Regions from separate parts of the Streptomyces kaniharaensis genome, predicted to be linked through region 1. Evidence: riboswitches for the same ligand, from Rfam matches in the RefSeq annotation. Region 1 holds a riboswitch; each other region holds the start of a gene.
The links. A riboswitch is a leader RNA that binds a small molecule or an ion and turns the genes downstream of it on or off. The one in region 1 is predicted to bind cobalamin.
Positions count from the first base shown of each region.

Region 2: another riboswitch for cobalamin. It lies ahead of nicT (Nickel transporter NicT); the one in region 1 lies ahead of F7Q99_RS20555 (cobalamin biosynthesis protein).
Region 3: another riboswitch for cobalamin. It lies ahead of metE (5-methyltetrahydropteroyltriglutamate--homocysteine S-methyltransferase); the one in region 1 lies ahead of F7Q99_RS20555 (cobalamin biosynthesis protein).
Region 4: another riboswitch for cobalamin. It lies ahead of cobN (cobaltochelatase subunit CobN); the one in region 1 lies ahead of F7Q99_RS20555 (cobalamin biosynthesis protein).

Region 1 covers NZ_WBOF01000001.1:4,544,932-4,550,085, reverse strand. The annotation lists gene F7Q99_RS20565 (hypothetical protein) at 1-400, opposite strand, end outside; gene F7Q99_RS20560 (alpha/beta hydrolase family protein) at 687-1,802, opposite strand; cobalamin riboswitch at 2,347-2,475, shown strand; gene F7Q99_RS20555 (cobalamin biosynthesis protein) at 2,584-3,555, shown strand; gene F7Q99_RS20550 (cobyric acid synthase) at 3,552-5,072, shown strand; gene F7Q99_RS20545 (putative cobaltochelatase) at 5,069-5,154, shown strand, end outside.
Region 2 covers NZ_WBOF01000001.1:790,597-795,750, reverse strand. The annotation lists gene F7Q99_RS03575 (AAA family ATPase) at 1-620, shown strand, start outside; gene F7Q99_RS03570 (Fpg/Nei family DNA glycosylase) at 700-1,509, shown strand; gene F7Q99_RS03565 (ArsR/SmtB family transcription factor) at 1,912-2,295, opposite strand; cobalamin riboswitch at 2,377-2,569, shown strand; gene nicT (Nickel transporter NicT) at 2,602-3,720, shown strand; gene F7Q99_RS03555 (M24 family metallopeptidase) at 3,849-4,955, shown strand; gene efp (elongation factor P) at 5,034-5,154, shown strand, end outside.
Region 3 covers NZ_WBOF01000001.1:5,929,387-5,934,540, forward strand. The annotation lists gene F7Q99_RS26560 (LemA family protein) at 1-125, opposite strand, end outside; gene metE (5-methyltetrahydropteroyltriglutamate--homocysteine S-methyltransferase) at 516-2,855, opposite strand; cobalamin riboswitch at 3,007-3,190, opposite strand; gene pip (prolyl aminopeptidase) at 3,320-4,279, opposite strand; gene F7Q99_RS26575 (hypothetical protein) at 4,336-5,154, opposite strand, start outside.
Region 4 covers NZ_WBOF01000001.1:5,344,807-5,349,960, reverse strand. The annotation lists gene F7Q99_RS23930 (precorrin-2 C(20)-methyltransferase) at 1-27, opposite strand, end outside; gene F7Q99_RS23925 (precorrin-8X methylmutase) at 24-650, opposite strand; gene F7Q99_RS23920 (cobalamin biosynthesis protein CobG) at 647-1,969, opposite strand; cobalamin riboswitch at 2,114-2,277, shown strand; gene cobN (cobaltochelatase subunit CobN) at 2,392-5,154, shown strand, end outside.

The sequences.
Region 1 (5,154 bases):
GCACCACGGCCTCGTCGTCGTGGTCCCAGGCGTGCAGTCGCCAGCCCGGGCCGGCCCCGCCGTCCCGGGCCTCCACGAGGCCGACCAGGAGCGCCTGCCCCCACGCCTTGGCCGCGGCGCCGACCGTCATGGCCAGCGCCCTGCCCGCCGCGCGGGCATCCTCCGCGAGCAGTTCGCCACGCTTGTCGACCTCGGCCAGCTCCCCCGCCCAACGGGCGATGCGAACGGCGTCCACCAGCATCCGGCGGGCCAGCGGCGCCAGCTCGGCGGGCGCGGGGAAGCCGTCCGGCACGGGAACCCGGCCGCGGCCGGGCGCGGGTGCGGGGCCTCGTCGGCGGGGTACGCCGCCGCCCGGCCCGGCCCCGGCGGGCCGGTGGGCCGTACCGGGGAGACGGGTCACCGTCGCACCGGTACCGATCGTCGGTGGGAGCGGGGCATCACGGTCGCGCGGGTTCCGAGACGTCACGTCGAGCAGTCTTCCCCTTGCACGGGCCTTCTGTCACATCCGGTTGGCCGTACGGACGGGCCGGTGCGGACGGCGCCTCCGCAAGATCGGGCAACAGCGGCAAACCGCCTGGCCGGAATCGTGTGGCGGTGCCATGCCAGGGCGGTCGGCGGGGCGTCGAGCGTGGTCACGGCGGGCGACGGATCGAACACGGACAGCCCGGAGAAGCGGTACGGGGCGGTCACAGGAGAGGGGTGAGCCAGCGGCGGAGGAGTTCGGTGTAGTGGGCCGGGGCGGAGTTCCAGAGGGCGGTGTGGTCGGCGCCCGCGAAGGAGTGGAGGCTGACCACGTCGGGGCGGCTGGCGGCGAGGTGTTCGGCGGCGCGGAACGGGGCGACCGGGTCGTCGGGGCTGTGCAGGACCAGGGTGGGCGCGCGCAGGTCGGCGCCCTCGGCGATGCGGGTGAAGTCGGCCAGGTCGACGCCGGTGCGGCCCTCGGCGGCGAGGGCGCCGAGTTCGGCGGCGGCGCCGGTGTAGCCGGCCCGGGCCGCGCCGCGGCGGGCGGTGGCCGGGAGGTCGAGGACGGGCGAGTCCAGGACGAGGCCGCGGACGGCGTACGCCCAGGCGGAGCGGGCGGCGGTCTGCAGGCACATCGTGGCGCCGAGCGACCAGCCGTACAGGACGACCCGGCCGGCGCCGCTGTCGAGGGCGAGCCGCACCGCCGACTCGACGTCCCGCCATTCGGTCTCGCCGAAGTGGCCGAGCCCGCCCGGGGAGGCGGGGGCGCCCTGGTCGCCGCGGTAGGTGACGGCGAGGGCGGGCAGGGCGAGGCGGTCGAGGACGGGCAGGACGGCGAGGGCCTGCTGGCGGTCGGCGCCGGGGCCGTGCACGAGGATCACCCAGGTGCCGCGTTTGCCGTCGAGCCGCCAGGCGGGCAGGGCGCCGAGTTCGCCGTCGACGGTGGTCTCGGCGTAGTGGAGGCCGAGTGCGGAGGTCGGGTCGCCGAGGTGGACGCGCGGGGTGAAGCGGACCTCGGTGCCGGGGACGAGCGTGCCCCGGTCGGCGCGGACGAGGCGGCGGGTGACGCCCTGTTCGTCGCTGCCCAGGATGTCGTCGACGACGGCGTGGCCGTTGTCGTCCCACTCGACGGCCCAGCGGCCGGGGCGCAGGCTCTCGGCGCTGCGGGTGAAGGTGATCCGGCCGGCGGCGACGCTCCGTACCCGGACGGGGCGGGACTGCGGCACGACGGCGGTCTCCGGGTGGACGATCCGGTCGGACGCCCGGCGGCCGATCACGACGACGGCGACCCCGGCGCCGACGGCGGCTGCCGCCACGACGGCTGCGGTTCCCCAACGCATATCGCTCCCCGCTCTGTGAGTCGCTGGCTCGGTGAGTCCCCGCTCGGTCCGCCCCGGTCCGGTCGGTGTTCGGTCACCAGTTCACTGGGGGCCGGGGCGTGCGGCCAGCCGGCTGGGCCGTCCGGGGTAGAAGGAGGGGGCCGGGGTCACACGGGGAGGTCGGTCCGGCGGCGGCCGAGGAGTTCCCAGAAGCGGTCGGCGAGGGGGCGGTCCCGCGGGGTGTCGGTGCGCGGGGTCGAGGATGGGGTGCCTCAGGTGCCGGCGCCCCAGTGGGTGGAGATTTTGTTCTCCTGTTGCAGGACCGTCAGGACGGCGGCGAGATCGTCCTCGTCGACGGGGACGAGACGCGCGACGGCGTGGACGTGGGCCTGCCAGTCGACGCACCGGCGGGCCGCTGGGCGATCGCACAGGGTGTCATGCCCCTGCGGCGGGGCGGATCGGAGGTGGCGACGACGGGTGCGACTGTGACCAACCCCTCCGTGACCTCGGTTGACTCCCGCTCCGGCCGCGTGATGGGATCCCAGGGCCAAACGGAGGCATGCAGAGGAAGCCGGTGCGAGTCCGGCGCGGTCCCGCCACTGTCACCGGGGAGCACGCCCGGAAAACGCCACGGCGGACCGTCAGTTGCCGCTGGAAGGCCCGGGGGTGCGTTCGACCCGGAAGCCAGGAGACTCTCGCCCCCGCTACGTCGATCCAGGGCGCGGACCCTGAGTGAGGACTCGCACGCGATGCAGGCTGCCCCGACCCGCCGAGCCCTCTGCTGCTCCCCGCCGTGCGCCCGATGACCACGAGACCGCTGACCCGCGCCGCCGCGTTCGCGCTGGGCGCCGTCGCGGGCTACCTGGCGGACGCCCGCTTCGCCGATCCGCGCCGCGGCCACCCGGTGGCCGTCTTCGGCGACGCGGCGGCGCGCCTGGAGCGGCGGATGTGGCGGGACGACCGGGCCGCCGGGGCCGCCTACACGGCGCTGTGCGTGGGCACGGTCGCCGCGGGCGCGGTGGCGCTGGACCGGACGGTCGGCCGCCGCCCGCTGGGCCGGGCCGCGCTGGCCGCCGCCGCGACGTGGACGGTGCTCGGCGGCACCTCGCTGACCCGGGAGGCGCGCACGATCGGCCGCTCGCTGGCGGCCGGGGACCTGACGGCGGCCCGGGAACGGCTGCCGCACCTGTGCGGCCGGGATCCGAGCGCGCTGGACGGGCAGCAGATCGCCCGGGCGGTGGTCGAGTCGGTGGCGGAGAACACCGCCGACGCCGTGGTGAACGCGCTGACGTGGGGCGCGCTGGCGGGGACGCCGGGCCTGCTGGCGTTCCGGGCCGTGAACACCTTGGACGCGATGGTGGGCCACCGCTCGCCGCGCCACGCCCGGTTCGGCTGGGCGTCGGCCCGGCTGGACGACGTGGCGGGCTGGCCCGGCGCCCGGCTGACGGCGCTGCTGACGGTGGCCGCCTCGCCGGAGCCGCGAACGGCCTGGCGGGTGTGGCGGCGCGACGGTACGGCGCATCCGAGCCCGAACGCGGGCCAGGCGGAGTCGGCGTTCGCGGGCGCGGTCGGCGTCCGGCTGGGCGGCACGCTGCAGTACGGGGAGCGCGTGGAACACCGGCCGGTACTGGGCGCGGAGCTGCGGCCGGTGACGGTGGACGACATCGAACGGGCGTGCACGCTGTCGAGGCGGGTGGGCGCGCTGGCCGTGGGTACGACCGTCGCGGGGCACCTCCTGCTGCGGGCGGCCCTGAGCAGGAGGGGAAGGGCATGAGCAACGCGCTGCTGGTCGCCGGGACGACCTCGGACGCGGGCAAGAGCGTGGTCACGGCGGGCATCTGCCGCTGGCTGGCCCGGCAGGGCGTCCGGGTGGCGCCGTTCAAGGCGCAGAACATGTCGCTGAACTCCTTCGTCACCGCGGACGGCGCCGAGATCGGCCGCGCCCAGGCGATGCAGGCGCAGGCGGCCCGGGTGGCGCCGGAGGCGGCGATGAACCCGGTGCTGCTGAAGCCGGGCGCGGACGGCCGCAGCCAGGTGGTGCTACTGGGCAGGCCGGTCGCCGAGGTGGGCGCGCTGGACTACCGCGAGCGCAAGCCCGTCCTGCTGGAGCGGGCGCTGGAGTGCCTGGCGGACCTGCGCCGCCGCTACGACGTGGTGGTGTGCGAGGGCGCCGGCTCGCCCGCCGAGATCAACCTGCGGGACCGCGACATCGCCAACATGGGCCTGGCGACGGCCGCCGGACTGCCGGTGGTGGTGGTCGGGGACATCGACCGCGGGGGCGTCTTCGCGGCGATGTACGGGACGCTGGCGCTGCTGTCGGCCGAGGACCAGCGGCACGTGGCGGGCTGGTTCGTCAACAAGTTCCGCGGCGACGCGCGGCTGCTGGCGCCCGGGCTGGAGATGCTGCACGACCTGACCGGCCGTCCGGTGCTCGGCACGCTGCCGATGCTGCCGGGGCTGTGGCTGGACGCCGAGGACTCCTTGGACCTGTCGACGGTGGTGGACCGGGTGGACGGCCGCGGGCCGCTCGGCGCGGACGTGCTGCGGGTGGCCGTGGTGCGCTTCCCCCGGCTGTCGAACTTCACCGACGTGGACGCGCTGGCGCAGGAACCGGGCGTGCTGGTGCGCTGGGCGACCCGGCCGGAGGAGCTGGCCGACGCCGACCTGGTGGTACTGCCCGGCACCCGGGCCACCGTCGCCGATCTGGCCTGGCTGCGCGAGCGCGGGCTGGAGCCGGCGCTGAAGGCGCGGGCGGCGGCCGGGCTGCCGATCCTCGGGGTGTGCGGCGGCTACCAGATGCTGACGCGCTCGATCGTCGACGAGGTGGAGTCGAAGGCCGGGTCCGTCGACGGTCTGGGCCTGCTGCCGGCGCACGTGCGGTTCGGCGCCGAGAAGGTGCTGGCGCGGCCGGTCGGCGAGGCGTACGGGCAGCGGGTCGAGGGCTACGAGATCCACCACGGGGTCGTGACCGTCGAGGGCGGGGAAACCTTCCTGGACGGCTGCCGGGTGGGCGCGGTGTGGGGCACGACCTGGCACGGCGCGCTGGAGAACGACGGGTTCCGCCGTGAACTGCTGTGTGAGGTAGCTCAGTTGGCCGGGCGGGCGTTCGTCCCGGCGCCGGACACCTCGTTCGCCGCGGCGCGCGAGGCCCGGCTGGACCGGCTGGGGGACCTCATCGAGGAGCACGCGGACACCGACGCGCTGTGGAAGCTGATCGAGGGCGGGGTGCCGGCGGCCGGATCGCTGCCGTTCCTGCCGCCCGGGGCGCCTGAGGAGGCTGGCAAGGCATGAGTGACGTCCGGTACCCGTTCACCGCGGTCGTCGGGATGGCGGACCTGCGGCTCGGGCTGCTGCTCAACGCGGTCTCCCCGGC
Region 2 (5,154 bases), 3.8 Mb from region 1:
TCGTGCTGCCCTCCGGCACGCCCGTCCAGCTTCCCACCCACCCGCCGCAGCGGCACGCCCCCGCCGGGCCCATCGCCGTCCTGCTGATCGGCCCGGCCGGCGCCGGCAAGACCACCGTCGCCCGCCACTGGGCCGAGCGACGGCCCAGCCCGACCGCCCACATCAGCCTGGACGACGTCCGCGAGTGGGTGCAGTCCGGCTTCGCCAACCCGCAGTCCGGCTGGAACAACGCCTCCGAGGCCCAGTACCGGCTGGCCCGCCGCACCTGCGGCTTCGCCTGCCGCAACTACCTCGCCAACGGCATCTCCTGCATCATCGACGACGCCGTCTTCCCCGACCGCCCGGCCATCGGCCTCGGCGGCTGGAAGCGGCACATCGGCCCCGGCATGCTGCCCGTCGTGCTGCTGCCCAGCCTCGACTCGGTGCTCGTGCGCAACGCCCGGCGCAGCGGCAACCGGCGGCTCAGCGACGAGGAGGTCGCCCGCATCCACGGCCGGATGGCCGGCTGGTACAACTCCGGGCTGCCGATCATCGACAACTCGCAGCTGGACGTCGCCGCCACCGCCGCCGAGCTGGACCGGGTGATCCTCGCCCGGCTGATGGGGATGCCGGTCCGCTGACCCGCGGCTCGGCAAGGCTGTCGGTGCCGGCTGCGATGATGGACGGGCCCTGTCGAACCACCCGGGGGAGCTGACGCCCGTGCCGGAAGGCCACATCATCCACCGCCTCGCCGCCGAGAACCGGAAGGCCTTCGGCGGCCGCCCCGTCCAGGTGTCCAGCCCGCAGGGCCGGTTCGCCGACGACGCCAAGCTGATCGACGGGCAGGTGCTCGCCGAGGCGGAGGCCACCGGCAAGCACCTCTTCCTCGGCTTCGAGGAAGGCGCCTGGGTCCACATCCACCTCGGCCTCTACGGCGGCTTCACCTTCGGCACCGGCCCCGCCCCCGCAGCGGTCGGCATGGTCCGGCTGCGCCTGGAGACCGACGACGCCCACGCCGACCTGCGCGGCCCCAACACCTGCGCGCTGATCACCGGTGCCGAGAAGGCCGCCGTCGCCGCCCGGCTCGGCCCCGATCCGCTGCGCGCCGACGCCGACCCGGAGGCCGCCTGGCGCCGGATATCGGCCAGCCGGACGACCGTCGCGGCCCTGCTGATGGACCAGAAGGTGCTGGCCGGCGTCGGCAACGTCTACCGCGCCGAGGTGCTGTTCCGGCACGGCATCAACCCGCACCGGGCCGGCCGCGACCTCGCCCGGAGCGAGTGGGACACGATCTGGGCCGACCTGGTCGCGCTCATGCGCGAGGGCGTCGGCGCCGGCCGCATCGACACCGTCCGCCCCGAGCACACCCCCGAGGCGATGGGCCGCCCGCCGCGCCTCGACGACCACGGCGGCGAGGTCTACGTCTACCGGCGCGCCGCGATGCCCTGCCTGGTCTGCGGCACGGACGTCCGCACGGAGTCGCACGCCTCGCGCAACCTGTTCTGGTGCCCGACCTGCCAGGCGGCCTGACGGCCTGATCCGCCCTCCGGCCCGGTGCCCAGCCCGTAGGCCGGGGCCGACCGGCCGGAGGGAGCAGGCGGATGGAGCGGGCGGATGGAGCGGCGGGAGGCGGCCGACACCGTGTCGGGTGCGGTGGGTGGCCACGTGGTGCAGGCTCAGAGCATCGGCGCGGTGCACCTCCACACCGATCCGCCACCGAGGCCGCGTCAGGTCCGGGCGCCGAAGGGTCTTTCAACCGTGGCCGGAACCGGCCGCGCTCATCGCCGCGTTGCGCCGGGTCGAGGACGGCGAACTCAGGATCGTGGTGTTCACGGGGCTCGGCGGGGTCGGCAAGACCGAGCTGATCGCCAGGTCCACCCGGGACCACCGGGCGCACAGCGCCGGACGGCGTGAGGCGTGGGCGGGAGCCGGTCAGCCTGCCACTGCGGCGGGCTCGTGGTGTTCCGCGGCGGCGCACTCGCCGAGGAGAGGGCGCATGCTCTCGTCCACGAGCCGGTAGCGCACAATCCGTCCGTCCTTGTCGCCGGTGACCACGCCGGCCGTGCGGAGCAGCCGCAGGGCCTGGGAGACGGCCGGGTCGCGCATGCCGGTGGCGACGGCCAGGTCGGTGACGGCGAGCGGGCCGGCCCGGTGGAGGGCGAGCAGGAGGGCGAGCCGTCCGGGGTCGGCGAGCAGGGAGAATCGCTCGGACCAGGACCGGACGTGCGCGGTGTCGCCGATCGCGGCGATGGCCTCGCAGACCCGGTGTCCGTCGATGGTGCGGTGGCCCGCGCGGTCGGCCGGTACGAGATGCATGTGCACATTCTTGCAGCCCATGGTCTGTGATCTAGGACACCTGCGCAGGTGCGCAGCCTTGCATGGGTGGGCCCGGACCCCTACGGTGTTGCCCGTCGTGGTGCTCGGGAAGACCGGTGACGGACCCTCAGGGGTCCCAGTCCGGGGCGGCCCTCGCCACTGTGATCGGGGGAAGTCGACCGCACCCACGACGCCACTGGGCGCTCCGCGTGCCTGGGAAGGCGGGTACGGGAGCCCCGTAAGCCAGGAGACCGGCCACGGCATCTCACGAAGTCTTTCCACGAGGTGCTGGAGCGTGATCCGCCGATGACCCTGCCCGAAACCGCCGCCGCCGCGGAGACGAAGGCGACGCCGTCCGTACTGCCCACCTTCCGGTGGAAGCGCGAGGACACCATCCGCACGGCCGGGCTGATGGGGGTGATCCTGGCCATGCACGTGGTGGCGTTCGGGACGCTCGTCTTCCTGGTCGCGCCAGAGAACTACGCGGTCGGTACCCAGGTCTTCGGGGTGGGCCTGGGTATCACCGCGTACACCCTCGGCATGCGGCACGCCTTCGACGCCGACCACATCGCCGTGATCGACAACACCACCCGCAAGCTGATGGCGGACGGCAAACGGCCCGTCTCGGTGGGCTTCTGGTTCGCGCTCGGGCACTCGTCGATGGTGGTCATCATGGCCGCCCTGGTGGCGGGCGGCGCGCAGCTGGCGAACACGCTGATGGACGACGAGTCGACCACCCACAAGTGGCTCGGCATGGTCGGCACCACCACCTCCGGCGTCTTCCTCTACCTGATCGGCGCGCTCAACCTGGCGGCGCTGCTCGGCATCCTCAAGGTGTTCCGGGCGATGCGGTCCGGGCAGTACGACGAGGCGGAGCTGGAGGAGCACCTCAACTCGCGCGGTTTCCTGGCCCGGGTGCTGAACCGGGCGACCAGGTCGATCACCCGGCCCGGGCAGATGTTCCCGGTGGGGATGGTGCTCGGCCTCGGCTTCGACACCGCGACCGAGGTGACCCTGATGGTGATGGCCGGTTCGGGCGCGGCGGCCGGTCTGCCCTGGTACGCGATCGTCTGCCTGCCGCTGCTGTTCGCGTCGGGGATGAGCCTGTTCGACACGCTTGACGGGACGTTCATGAACTTCGCGTACCAGTGGGCCTTCTCCAACCCGGTGCGCAAGGTGTACTACAACCTGACGATCACTGGGCTGTCGATCGCGGTGGCGTTCGTCATCGGCACCATCGAGCTGGTCGGGGTGCTGCACGACAAGCTGGACCTGACCGACCCGGTCACCGGCTGGATCGCGGACATCTCGCTGGACAACGTCGGGTACGCGATCGCCGGGCTGTTCGTCGTGGTCTGGGCCGTGGCGATCGCGTACTGGAAGCTGGCCGGGGTCGAGAAGCGGTGGAACGCCCAGAGCTCCTGATGCCGGGGCTCCCGATTCCCGCCGCCACGCTGACCGCTCTGTGGAACCCGGGGCGTGCGGGGGGCGGAGTGCGCCCCGACGGGGGCGCTCGGCGGGCGGATCGGGGTCAGGGTTCGTAGGCTCGACGCATGGCTGATGCGTACGCGGGCCGACGGGAGCGGCTGCGGGAGCACTGCAGTGCGGCCGGGTCCGATGCGGCGCTGATCACCCGGCCGGCGAACGTGCGGTACCTGACCGGTTGCGCGCCCTGCGGGGCGACGCTGCTGCTCACCCGGGACCGGGCGCTGCTGGCGCTGCCGGACGACCTGCCGCCGGACGACACCGGGGAGCACCTGATCGCCCCGGAGGTCACCCAGGTCCCGGTGCCTGCGGGTGCGGACACCGCGCTGGCCGCCGCGGACGCGGCCGCGCGGCTGCGGGTGACGGCCCTCGCGGTGGAGGAGCACGACCTGACCGTGAGCCGGCACCGGGCGGTGGCGGGCACGGCGAAGGGCGTCAGGCTGGCGGAGCTCGGGCCGGTGGTGGAGAGCCTGCGCGTGGTCAAGGACGAGCACGAGATCGGCGATCTCCGCATCGCCGCGGAGATCGCGGACCAGGCGCTCGGCGAGCTGCTGGAGTCGATCCTGGTCGGCCGGACCGAGCGGCACCTGGCGATGGAGCTGGAGCGCCGGATGATCGACCACGGCGCCGACCGGGCGGCGTTCCCGGTGTCGGTCGGCACCGGCAGCCACTCCGGCCAGCCCGCCCACCAGCCGACCGACCGCCGGGTCGAGGAGGGCGACTTCCTGACCGTGGTGCTCGGCGCGCAGTACCGCGGGTACCGGGTGTCCACCGCCCGGACCTTCGTGATCGGCGCCGCGCCCGCGCCCTGGCAGGTGGAGCTGCACCGGCTGGTGTTCCGGGCGCAGCGGGCCGGCCGGGAGGCGCTCGGGCCGGGGGTGGAGCAGTGCGTACCCGACCGGGCCGCGCGGCAGCTCCTGGAGGCGGCCGGATACACCGAGGCCTCCCCGCACCCGGTGGGCCACGGCATCGGGCTGGAGATCCGGGAGGCGCCGCGCCTCGGCCCGTCGGACATGGGTAAACTGGACAGCCGCGTACCGGTCACCGTCGGTCCCGGGGTCCACATCCCGGGCAAGGGCGGCGTCCGGATCGAGGACACGCTCGTCGTGCGCCCCCTCGAAGAGGGCGGGCCCGAGCTGCTCACCATCACCACCAAGGAGCTCCTCGCCCTGTGACCGCGGCCCCTGGCGGCCGTCGGCGGCAGGACGCGGCCCTTGGTTCCTTGACAGCTATATCCAGGAGTAAGTGCGCCCGTGGCTTCCACGAACGATCTCAAGAACGGCATGGTCCTCAAGCTGGAGGGCGGCAAGCTCTGGTCCGTCGTCGAGTTCCAGCACGTCAAGCCCGGCAAGGGCCCGGCCTTCGTGCGTACCA
Region 3 (5,154 bases), 1.4 Mb from region 1:
TCGATCTGCGCCCAGGACGCCTGAGTCTGGTTGCGCAGCCGGACCAGCCGGTTGTACGTCCTGACGACCCACCACGCCAGCACTGCCACCAGTGCGGCAAGGATTCCAGCTACGACGACACCCACGATGTCCCCCCGTAAAATGACCTCGTGATCCGGCCGTTCCGGCAGGTCGTGGTGATCCTAGAGGTACTCACCGGTCGACTGCCGCTATTAAAATGAGCGGCCGCGACCGGGCAGGTCGGCGGCCGCTTTCCTCGGCCACCACTTGAGCCGGCGCCGCAGGACCCGCGGCCCGGTCCTGGAGCGGACCTTGACCGCGGGCCCCGCTGGAGGTGACGTCCAGCGCAGCGCGAGCCTGGAAGGGAGACGCCGCGATCGCAGCGTCCCTACGGGAAGCGGATGTTACGGATGGCGGCCCGGTGTCCGGTCCGGGCGCCGGCCCCGGACTCGGCGCCGGCGGCGACGGTCACCGGGGGTCGCCGGCCGGTGTGCGGGTGAGTTCGGCTGGAGCGGTCATCGGTTGCCTTCCAGGACGGCGCGGATCTCGCGGGCGGCGACGGTCAGGCGTTCGAGGGCGGGGCGGACCTCGTCCCATCGGCGGGTCTTGAGGCCGCAGTCGGGGTTGACCCAGAGCCGTTCGGCGGGCAGCCGGTCGATGGCCGAGCGCAGCAGCTCGGTGAACTCGGCGACCGCGGGGACGCGTGGTGCGTGGATGTCGTAGACGCCGGGGCCGACGGCGCGCGGGTAGTGGGCCGCGGCGAGTTCGGTGGTGACGGCCATCCGGGAGCGGGCGGCTTCCAGGGAGATGACGTCGGCGTCGACGTCGTCGATGGCGGGGAGGATGTCGCCGAACTCGGCGTAGCACATGTGGGTGTGGATCTGGGTGTCGGCGCGGACACCGCTGGTGGTGAGGCGGAAGGCCTCGGTGGCCCAGGCGAGGTAGTCGGGATGGGCGGCGCGGCGGAGCGGGAGGGTTTCGCGCAGGGCGGGTTCGTCGACCTGGATGACAGCGGCGCCGGCGGCCTCCAGGTCGTGGACCTCGTCGCGGAGGGCGAGGGCCACCTGGCGGGCGGTGTCGGCGAGGGGCTGGTCGTCGCGGACGAAGGACCAGGCGAGCATGGTGACCGGTCCGGTGAGCATTCCCTTGACCGGACGGTCCGTCAGATTCTGTGCGTAGCGGTACTCAGCCACGGTCATCGGCGCCGGTCGGGAGACGTCGCCGGCCAGGATCGGCGGCCGGACGTAGCGGGTGCCGTAGGACTGCACCCAGCCGTGCCGGGTGGCCAGGTAGCCGGTGAGCCGCTCGGCGAAGTACTGGACCATGTCGCCCCGTTCGGGTTCGCCGTGGACGAGGACGTCCAGACCGGCCTTCTCCTGGAAGGCGACGACCTCGCGGATCTCCGCTTCGATGCGCTCCCGGTAGGCGGCGTCGTCGATCCGCCCGGTGCGCAGGCCTGCGCGCGCGGCGCGCAGGGCGTCGGTCTGCGGGAAGGAGCCGATCGTGGTGGTCGGGAGCGGCGGCAGGTGGAGACGGGCCTGCTGGGCGGCGGCGCGTTCGGGGTACGGCGTGGCGCGGCGGCTGTCGGTGGGGGTGACGGCGGCGCAGCGGGCGCTGACGGCCGGGTCGTGGGTGAGTGCGGAGGCGGCGCGCGAGGCGCGGGCGGCGCGATTGGCGGCGAGTTGCGGGGCGACGGCGTCGCGGCCCTCGGTCAGTGCGCGGGCGAGGGTGACGGTCTCGTCGAGTTTCTGCCGGGCGAAGGCGAGCCAGCGCAGTACCTGAGGGTCGAGTTCGCGTTCACGGGCGGCGTCGAGCGGGACGTGCAGCAGCGAGCAGGAGGGTGCGACGTCGAGCCGGTCGGCGAGGGGGAGCAGGGTGACGAGGGTGGCGAGGGCCTGGTCGAGGTCGGCGGCCCAGATGTTGCGGCCGTCGATCACGCCGGCGACGAGCCGCTTGTCCTGGATGCCGCCGAGGGCGGCGAGGCCGGGCAGGTTGGCGGCGGCGGGGCCGGTGAAGTCGAGGGCGAGACCTTCGACGGGGGAGTTGGCGAGGACGGGCAGCGCTTCGCCGAGGGCGTCGAAGTAGGAGGCGACGAGCAGCTTGGGGCGGCGGGCGGCGGAGGCCAGGTACCGGTAGGCGCGGGCGGTGGCGTTCAGCACGGCCGGCGGCTGGTCGCGGACCAGGGCGGGTTCGTCGAACTGGACCCACTCGGCGCCGACGGCCTGCAGGTCGCCCAGGAGCTCGGCGTAGACCGGCAGCAACCGGCCGAGGAGGGTGAGGGGCTGGAAGTCGGAGGGTGCGTCGGGGACGGGCTTGGCGAGGAGGAGGAAGGTGATCGGGCCGAGCAGCACGGGGCGGGTGGTGAGGCCGAGGAGCTTGGCCTCGGCGAACTCGGTGAGCGGCTTGCCGGGTTGGGCGCGGAAGACGGTGCCGGGGCCGAGTTCGGGCACCAGGTAGTGGTAGTTGGTGTCGAACCACTTGGTCATCTCCAGCGGCTCGACGTGCCCCGTGCCGCGAGCCATGGCGAAGTACACGGCGAGCGTGTGCGCGGGGGTGCCGGGCTGGAGGTCCCGGCCGGCGGCCAGGTGGCGGGGCGGGACGGCGCCGAGCATCCAGGCGGTGTCGAGCACGTGGTCGTAGAGCGAGAAGTGGTTGCCCGGGATCTCGCCGAGTCCGGCGCCGGCCAGCTGCTGGAAGACGCTGCGGCGCAGGCCGGCTGCGGTGTCGAGGAGTTCGGCGGCGGTCCTGCGGCCGGACCAGAAGTCCTCGACGGCGCGCTTGAGTTCACGGTCCGGGCCCTGGCGTGGGTAGCCGTGGACGGTCGCCGTCGGGTGGTGCGGGGTGGGGCGGTTCACGGAACTCTCCTTCGCGAGTTCGCGTGGACCCGGCGGGCAGGGGCGCGCGAAGGAGCGGGCCGGGGCGGTGCTGTCCGCCGTGCCCGTGCCGCCGCCGACCTTCCCGCGAGGTCCCGGTGAGACCGTGCGCCGCTGCGGCGCACGGGCAGCGGCAGGTCTTCGGACTCATGGGCACGCCGGGCCATGGTGGCCGTACCGGCTCCTACCGGCCGTCGCTTCCCGGACGCTTGCTCGCGTCCAGTGCTTGGTTGACGGCTTTCGTTCCCACTCACCGCTGCGGGGCAGTTCCGGACTCGCACCGGATTCCCTCTTGCGACGCAACCCGCCTGGCGGACGGGGCGAACCAGCTGCACCGCCCACCCTAGCCCGAATCGCCCGCTCCGGTCGACGGGTTCAGCGTTGGGCGTGCCGGTGAAGCCGCGGCCCGTTCGGTGGCCGCGCAGGTCACGCGCCCTGAGGATCACTCACCGGTTTTTGAACTCCTCGATGGCCGCGCGGACCGTCTCCTGCATCGCTTGGCTGCCGACGTGCCCCGAGTCCTCGAAGATGTGGAGCCGCGCGTCCGGCCACACCTTCGCCAGATCCCACGCCGTCTGGACCGGGCTGCCCATGTCATGCCGGCCGTGGACCAGCACCGCCGGGATCCCGGCCAGTTCATGGGCGTTGCGCAGCAGTTGGTCCTCCTCCAGCCATGCGCCGTTGCTGAAGAAGTGAGCGCAGATCCGTACGAACGCGATCCGGGCGTCGACCTCGCGATCGCCGTACATGCCGGGGATGCCGTTGGGCTCGTCGGAGATGACCGCGTCCTCCCACGCGAGCCAGGAGGCCGCGGCCTTCTCGCGAATCGCCCGGTCGGGGTTCTCCATCAGTCGCGCGTAGGCCGCGAGCAGGTCGCCGTCCCGCTCGCCCTCGGGGACGCCGTCGCGAAACCGGTCCCAGGCTTCGGGGTAGAACCGACCGGCACCCCGGTACAGCCAGTCGATCTCCGTACGGCGGGTCATCGTCACCGCCTGGATGACGATCTCGCTGACACGCGCGGGGTGCTGTTGCGCATAGGCCAGGATGAGCGTCGAGCCCCAGGAAGCTCCGTTCAGCAACCACCGCTCGATGTCGAGGTGTTGGCGTATCCGCTCCATGTCGTCGATCAGGTGCTGCGTGGTGTTCAGACTCATGTCCGCCGCCGGGTCACTGGCGTGCGGGGTACTACGGCCGCAGTTGCGCTGGTCGAAGCGGATGACGCGGTAGCGCTCGGGGTCCCATGCCCTCGTCGGCCGCTGCGGAGCGCCCGATCCCGGGCCGCCGTGGACGTACAGGACGGGCTTGCCTCCGGGGCTGCCGAGCTGTTCGTAGTAGATGCGGTTGCCGTCTCCGGTGTCGAGAATTCCACTGTCGTAGGGACTGGTCGGAGGGTAGAGATCAACCATGACCGTCGATCCTACGGTTGCTGTCGCAACCGGGGCTCGCGAATGGGAAATCCTCGTCAGCGGAGGCACCCGGTGATGCGAACGGTGGTCTCGGTGTGAGCGGTGAGGTTGTTGGCCGGGTCGGTGGCGGTGAACTTGAGGGCGTAGTTGCCGTCGGCGAGGAGTGGCACGGTGAAGCGGCCCGCGCTACCGGTGCCGATGGTGACCGGGCCGTTGGGGCCGGTGATCTGCCAGACGGTGTGCTTCGGATCGGTGATCGGCTGGTTGCCGGGCTGGGTGCGGGCCGTGCCAGTGAACGTCTCCTCGCAGCCGCGGCGCAGCGTCGCGCCCGAGAGTGGCTGTTCGATGCTGACGGCCGGTGCCTGAGGCTGGGCGGGCGGGTTGCTGCCTTGCGTGGGTGTGGGCGCGGTCGTGCTGCTGGGCGTGGGTGTGGGCGCGGCAGTGCTGCTCGGCCGTGGGGAGGACCCCGGAGTGCGGGAGGTGCTCGCGGTGGTGGACGGGGCAGTGGTGGCGGGTGTGCTTGCCGTGGGGGAGGAAGCAGTGGTGGCGGGTGTGCTCGCGGAAGGCGTGACGGCGGGGGCCGACGTCGTGGGCGCGCTCGGGGAGCCGGCGGGCGTCAAGGGCGGCAGGTCCAGCACGGGTGGGAGATCGGGCCGGGAGACGGGGGGCGCTGTCGGGCCGGGTTCGGTGGGTTTGGCGTCGATGGTGGCGCAGACCGCGCTGCCGGTGATCTGCTGGCCGGCCGGGATCGTGGTGCCGCGCAGTTCCTGGTCGTCGGCGCCGCGTGGGTGGGAGTCGAAGTAGCCGTTGCCGGTGAGTTCTTCGCGGCTGCTGTGCTCGATCCACACCGAGTTGCGGAACCCGGTGCCGGCCTG
Region 4 (5,154 bases), 800 kb from region 1:
CACGTCGCTAATCTGACGTTCCGTCACTCTTCCTCGCTCGCAATCGCGTTGATGGCAGCGGCGGCGATCGCGCTGCCGCCGCGCCGGCCGCGCACCACCAGGTGCTCCAGGCCGGACGGGTGCTCGGCCAGCGCCTGCTTCGACTCGGCGGCGCCGATGAAGCCGACCGGGACGCCGATCACCGCGGCCGGGCGCGGCGCGCCCGCCTCGATCATCTCCAGCAGCCGGAACAGCGAGGTCGGCGCGTTGCCGACGGCCACCACCGCGCCCTCCAGCCGGGGCAGCCACAGCTCCATGGCGGCGGCGCTGCGGGTGTTGCCCATCTTCCGGGCCAGTTCGGGGACCGCCGGGTCGGTGAGGGTGCAGATCACCTCGTTGTCGGCGGGCAGCCGCTTACGGGTGACGCCGCTCGCGACCATGTTGACGTCGCAGAGGATCGGCGCACCGGCGTGCAGCGCGGCGCGCGCGGAGGCGACCACGCCGGGCGAGTACACCAGGTCCTCGACCAGGTCGACCATCCCGCAGGCGTGGATCATCCGCACCGCGACCTGGGAGACGTCCGCCGGCAGGGCGGCCAGGTCGGCCTCCGCCCGGATGGTGGCAAAGGACTGGCGGTAGATCGACGCGCCGTCCTTCTCGTACTCGATCACTTCGTGGTCCTCCTGGCCTCGGCGACCGCCTCGGCCATCTCCTCGTTCGTCACATCCACGGACGACACATCCGCGGAAACCACGTCCACCGAAGCCGCTTCAACGGAAGCCGCACCCGCGGAAGACGCGTCCCCGGAAGCCGTGTCCACGGCCGTCCCGGCGGCTGCCGGACCGTTCACCGTCACCCGGTAGCCCTGCCCGGTGGCGAGCACGTCCACCCACCGTCCGGCCGGGTGGCCGCAGCGCCGTTCACAGCCCGACCAGTGCACGGGCAGGCCGCCGGCCGGCGCGGCGTCGAGTGCCCGCGCCGCGTCCGCCCGGACGTCGGCCAGGGACTTGGCGCACCCGGGCAGTCCGGTGCAGGCGGTGGCCCGCTCCCAGGGCGAGCCGGGCACCGTCCGGAACCCGGCCGCGGCCAGCGCCGGCAGGCGGTCGGCCGGGGCACCGGGCAGCACCGCGCCGCGCCAGGGCGTCAGCCGCAGCTCGCCGGCCGAGGCCGCCACCAGGGCACGCCACTGCGCGGCGCTCGCCCGGCCGAAGCGCATGCCCACCGAGAGCCCGCCGGGCAGTGCCCCGGCGGCGGGTGCGGCTGCGGCGAAGGCGGGCAGCGGCACCGGCCCGTCCGGCAGGAGCTCGGGTACTTCGCGCAGGTGCCAGGCCTTGCGGCCGCTCGCCCGCAGCGCGTCGAGGAAGGACCGGGCCGCGTCCAGCACGGCGGTCACCTCCTGCCCGGCCTCGACCGGACGCCCGTACGCGGCGCGCCCGAGGCGCAGCAGCCGGGTGCCGTCCGAGCCTGCGATCAATGTCACATCGGCGTCGAGGGTGGCGACGTCGCCCCGCCCGTCGTCCAGCGCGAAGAGGAACTTGCCGGAGAGTCCGGTCGCCCACGCACTCGCACACAACCGCGCGTCCAGCTCCCGCACCCAGGTCTGCACGTCGGCACGGTCGAGCCCGTCGAGCCCCGCGAGCGGTGAGGCGACGATGTTGCGCACCCGCTCGTGCGTGTCGGAGGGCAGCAGCCCGACGGCGCGCAGCCGTTCGGCGAGTTCCGCCCCGCAGTGCGAAGCCAGGCCGCGGAGTTGGACGTTGCCGCGCGAGGTGGTCTCCAGCTCGCCGTCGCCGAGGGCTTGCGCCGCCTCGGCCAGCGCGAGCGCCTGACGGTCCGTCAGCAGGCCGCCGGGCAGGCGGACCCGGGCCAGGGCGCCGTCGTCGGCGGTGTGCAGACGAAGCGCCCCTGGGCAGGCGTCCGCGCGCCCCCGGTCGGGCACCGCGGCGCCCGGCGCGGTGACGTCGGGTGTCGGTGGCATGGCGGCGAGCATACAGATGATCCGATCGCTTGCCTCCGTCCGTTGCCTCACACGTCGGCTCACACGCTGACTCACGCGCTGCCCCGCACGCCGCATCGCACCGCCGTCACTCCGTGCGTCTCCGGAGGATCACCCTCCCCCGGGTCAGCCGCACCCCGTACGATGCTGGCGGACGGTCCCCGCCGACCGTCCACGCCAGCGACGGCGCAGGGGAGGAAACCGGTGCAAGCCCGGTGCGGTCCCGCCACTGTGACCGCGGTTCACCGGGACACCCGGCGGCCGCGGAAGCCAGGAACTCCTGCCGTCCTCCACCGGCCCGGGGCGCGGACCCCGAGGAAGGCAGAAATGCACCAGCGCTGTCGCATGCCCGCGCCCGCGTCCCAGGCCACCACCGAGGCCGCCCTGGCCACCATCGAGGCCGGGAGGGCCTTCGCATGATCCTGCTGCTGTCGACGTCCGACACCGACCTGCTCAGCGCCCGCGCCTCGGCCGGCCCGGTCCCGTACCGGCTCGGCAACCCGGCCCGGCTCGCCCCCGAGGACCTGCCCGCGCTGCTGGAGGGCACCGACCTGGTCGTGGTCCGCCTGCTCGGCGGGCGCCGCGCCTGGCAGGAGGGCCTGGACGCGCTGCTGGCCGGCCCCCGCCCGGTGGTCGTGCTGACCGGTGAGCAGGCCCCGGACGCCCAGCTGATGGAGCTGTCCACCGTCCCGGCCGGCATCGCCGCCGAGGCGCACGCCTACCTCGCCCACGGCGGCGCGGCCAACCTCGCCGAACTGGGCGCCTTCCTCTCCGACACCGTGCTGCTCACCGGCCACGGCTTCGCCCCGCCCGCCTCCGCCCCGGCCTGGGGCCCGCTGGAGCGCGCTGCGAGGACGAACGAGGGCCCGACCGTCGCGGTGCTCTACTACCGCGCCCACCACATGAGCGGCAACACCGCCTTCGTCGAGACCCTGTGCCAGGCCATCGAGGACCAGGGCGCGCAGGCCAGGGCCTACTACTGCGCCTCGCTGCGCGGCGCCGAGCCCGAGCTGCTGGCCGCGCTCGGCGAGGCCGACGCGATCGTCACCACGGTGCTCGCCGCCGGCGGCACCCGCCCGGCCGACGCGCAGGCTGGCGGCGACGAGGAGGCCTGGGACGCGGGCGCGCTGGCCGCCCTGGACCGCCCGATCCTCCAGGCGCTCTGCCTCACCTGGTCGCGCGCCCAGTGGGAGGCCAGCGACGACGGCCTGTCCCCGCTGGACACCGCCACCCAGATCGCCGTGCCGGAGTTCGACGGCCGCCTGATCAGCGTCCCGTTCTCCTTCAAGGAGCTGGACGAGGACGGCCTCACCGTCTACGCGGCCGACCCGGAGCGCGCCGCCCGGGTGGCCGGCACCGCCGTCAAGCACGCCCGGCTGCGGCACGTCCCGGCCGCGGAGCGCCGCCTCGCGCTCGTGCTGTCCGCTTACCCGACCAAGCACGCCCGGGTCGGCAACGCCGTCGGCCTGGACACCCCGGCCAGCGCCGTCCGCCTGCTGCACCGGCTGCGCGAGGAGGGCATGGACCTCGGGGACGGCCTTCCCGGGCTGGAGGACGGCGAGGACAGCCACGAGGGCGACGCCCTCATCCACGCCCTCATCGCCGCCGGCGGCTACGACCAGGACTGGCTCACCGAGGACCAGCTGGCCCGCAACCCCGTCCGCATCCCCGCCGCCGACTACCGCCGCTGGTACGCCACCCTGCCCCAGGCGCTGCGCGAGCAGGTCGAGGAGCACTGGGGCCCGGCCCCCGGCGAGCTGTACGTCGACCGGTCGCAGAACCCGGACGGCGACATCGTGCTCGCCGCGATCCGCTCCGGGAACCTGCTCGTCCTGATCCAGCCGCCGCGCGGCTTCGGCGAGAACCCCGTCGCGATCTACCACGACCCCGACCTGCCGCCGAGCCACCACTACCTGGCCGCCTACCGCTGGATCGAGGCCGCGCAGGAGGACGGCGGCTTCGGCGCCCACGCCGTCATCCACCTCGGCAAGCACGGCAACCTGGAGTGGCTGCCCGGCAAGACCGCCGCGCTGTCCGCCGAGTGCGGCCCGGACGCCGTCCTCGGCGACCTCCCGCTGATCTACCCGTTCCTGGTCAACGACCCGGGCGAGGGCACCCAGGCCAAGCGCCGCGCCCACGCCACCCTCGTCGACCACCTGGTGCCGCCGATGGCGCGCGCCGACTCCTACGGCGACATCGCCCGCCTGGAGCAGCTGCTCGACGAGCACTCCAACATCGCCGCGATGGACCCGGCCAAGCTGCCCGCGATCCGCGCCCAGATCTGGACCCTCATCCAGGCCGCCAGGCTCGACCACGACCTCGGCCTGGACGAGCGTCCCGAGGACGACGGCTTCGACGACTTCCTGCTGCACGTCGACGGCTGGCTCTGCGAGGTGAAGGACGCCCAGATTCGCGACGGCCTGCACGTCCTCGGCCAGGCCCCGGTCGGCACCGACCGGGTCAACATCGTGCTCGCCATCCTGCGCGCGCGGCAGATCTGGGGCGGCGTCAGCGCGCTGCCCGGCCTGCGCGAGGCGCTCGGCCTGGACGAGGCCGCGCTCACCCTCGGCGCCACCGACGCCGCCGAGGCGCAGGCCCGCGCCCTGGTCGAGGCGATGGAGGCGGAGGGCTGGGCGCCCGAGGCGGTCGAGAAGGTCGCCGCCGGGCTGCCGGAGGCCGTCCGCGAGGTGCTCGGCTTCGCCGCCACCCAGGTGGTGCCGCGCCTGGCCGCCACCACCGACGAGCTGGACGCCGTCCTGCACGCGCTCCAGGGCGGCTTCGTCCCGGCCGGACCGTCCGGCTCCCCGCTGCGCGGCCTGGTCAACGTGCTGCCGACCGGCCGCAACTTCTACTCCGTCGACCCGAAGGCGGTGCCCAGCAAGCTCGCCTGGGAGACCGGCCAGGCGCTCGCCTCCTCGCTGATCGACCGCTACCGGGCCGACAACGACGGTGCCTACCCGCCCTCGGTCGGGCTCTCGCTCTGGGGCACCAGCGCGATGCGCACCGCGGGCGACGACATCGCCGAGGCCTTCGCGCTGCTCGGCGTCCGCCCGGTCTGGGACGACGCCTCGCGCCGGGTCACCGGCCTGGAGCCGATCCCGCTCGACGAGCTGGGCCGCCCGCGCATCGACGTCACCCTGCGCATCTCCGGCTTCTTCCGGGACGCCTTCCCGCACGTG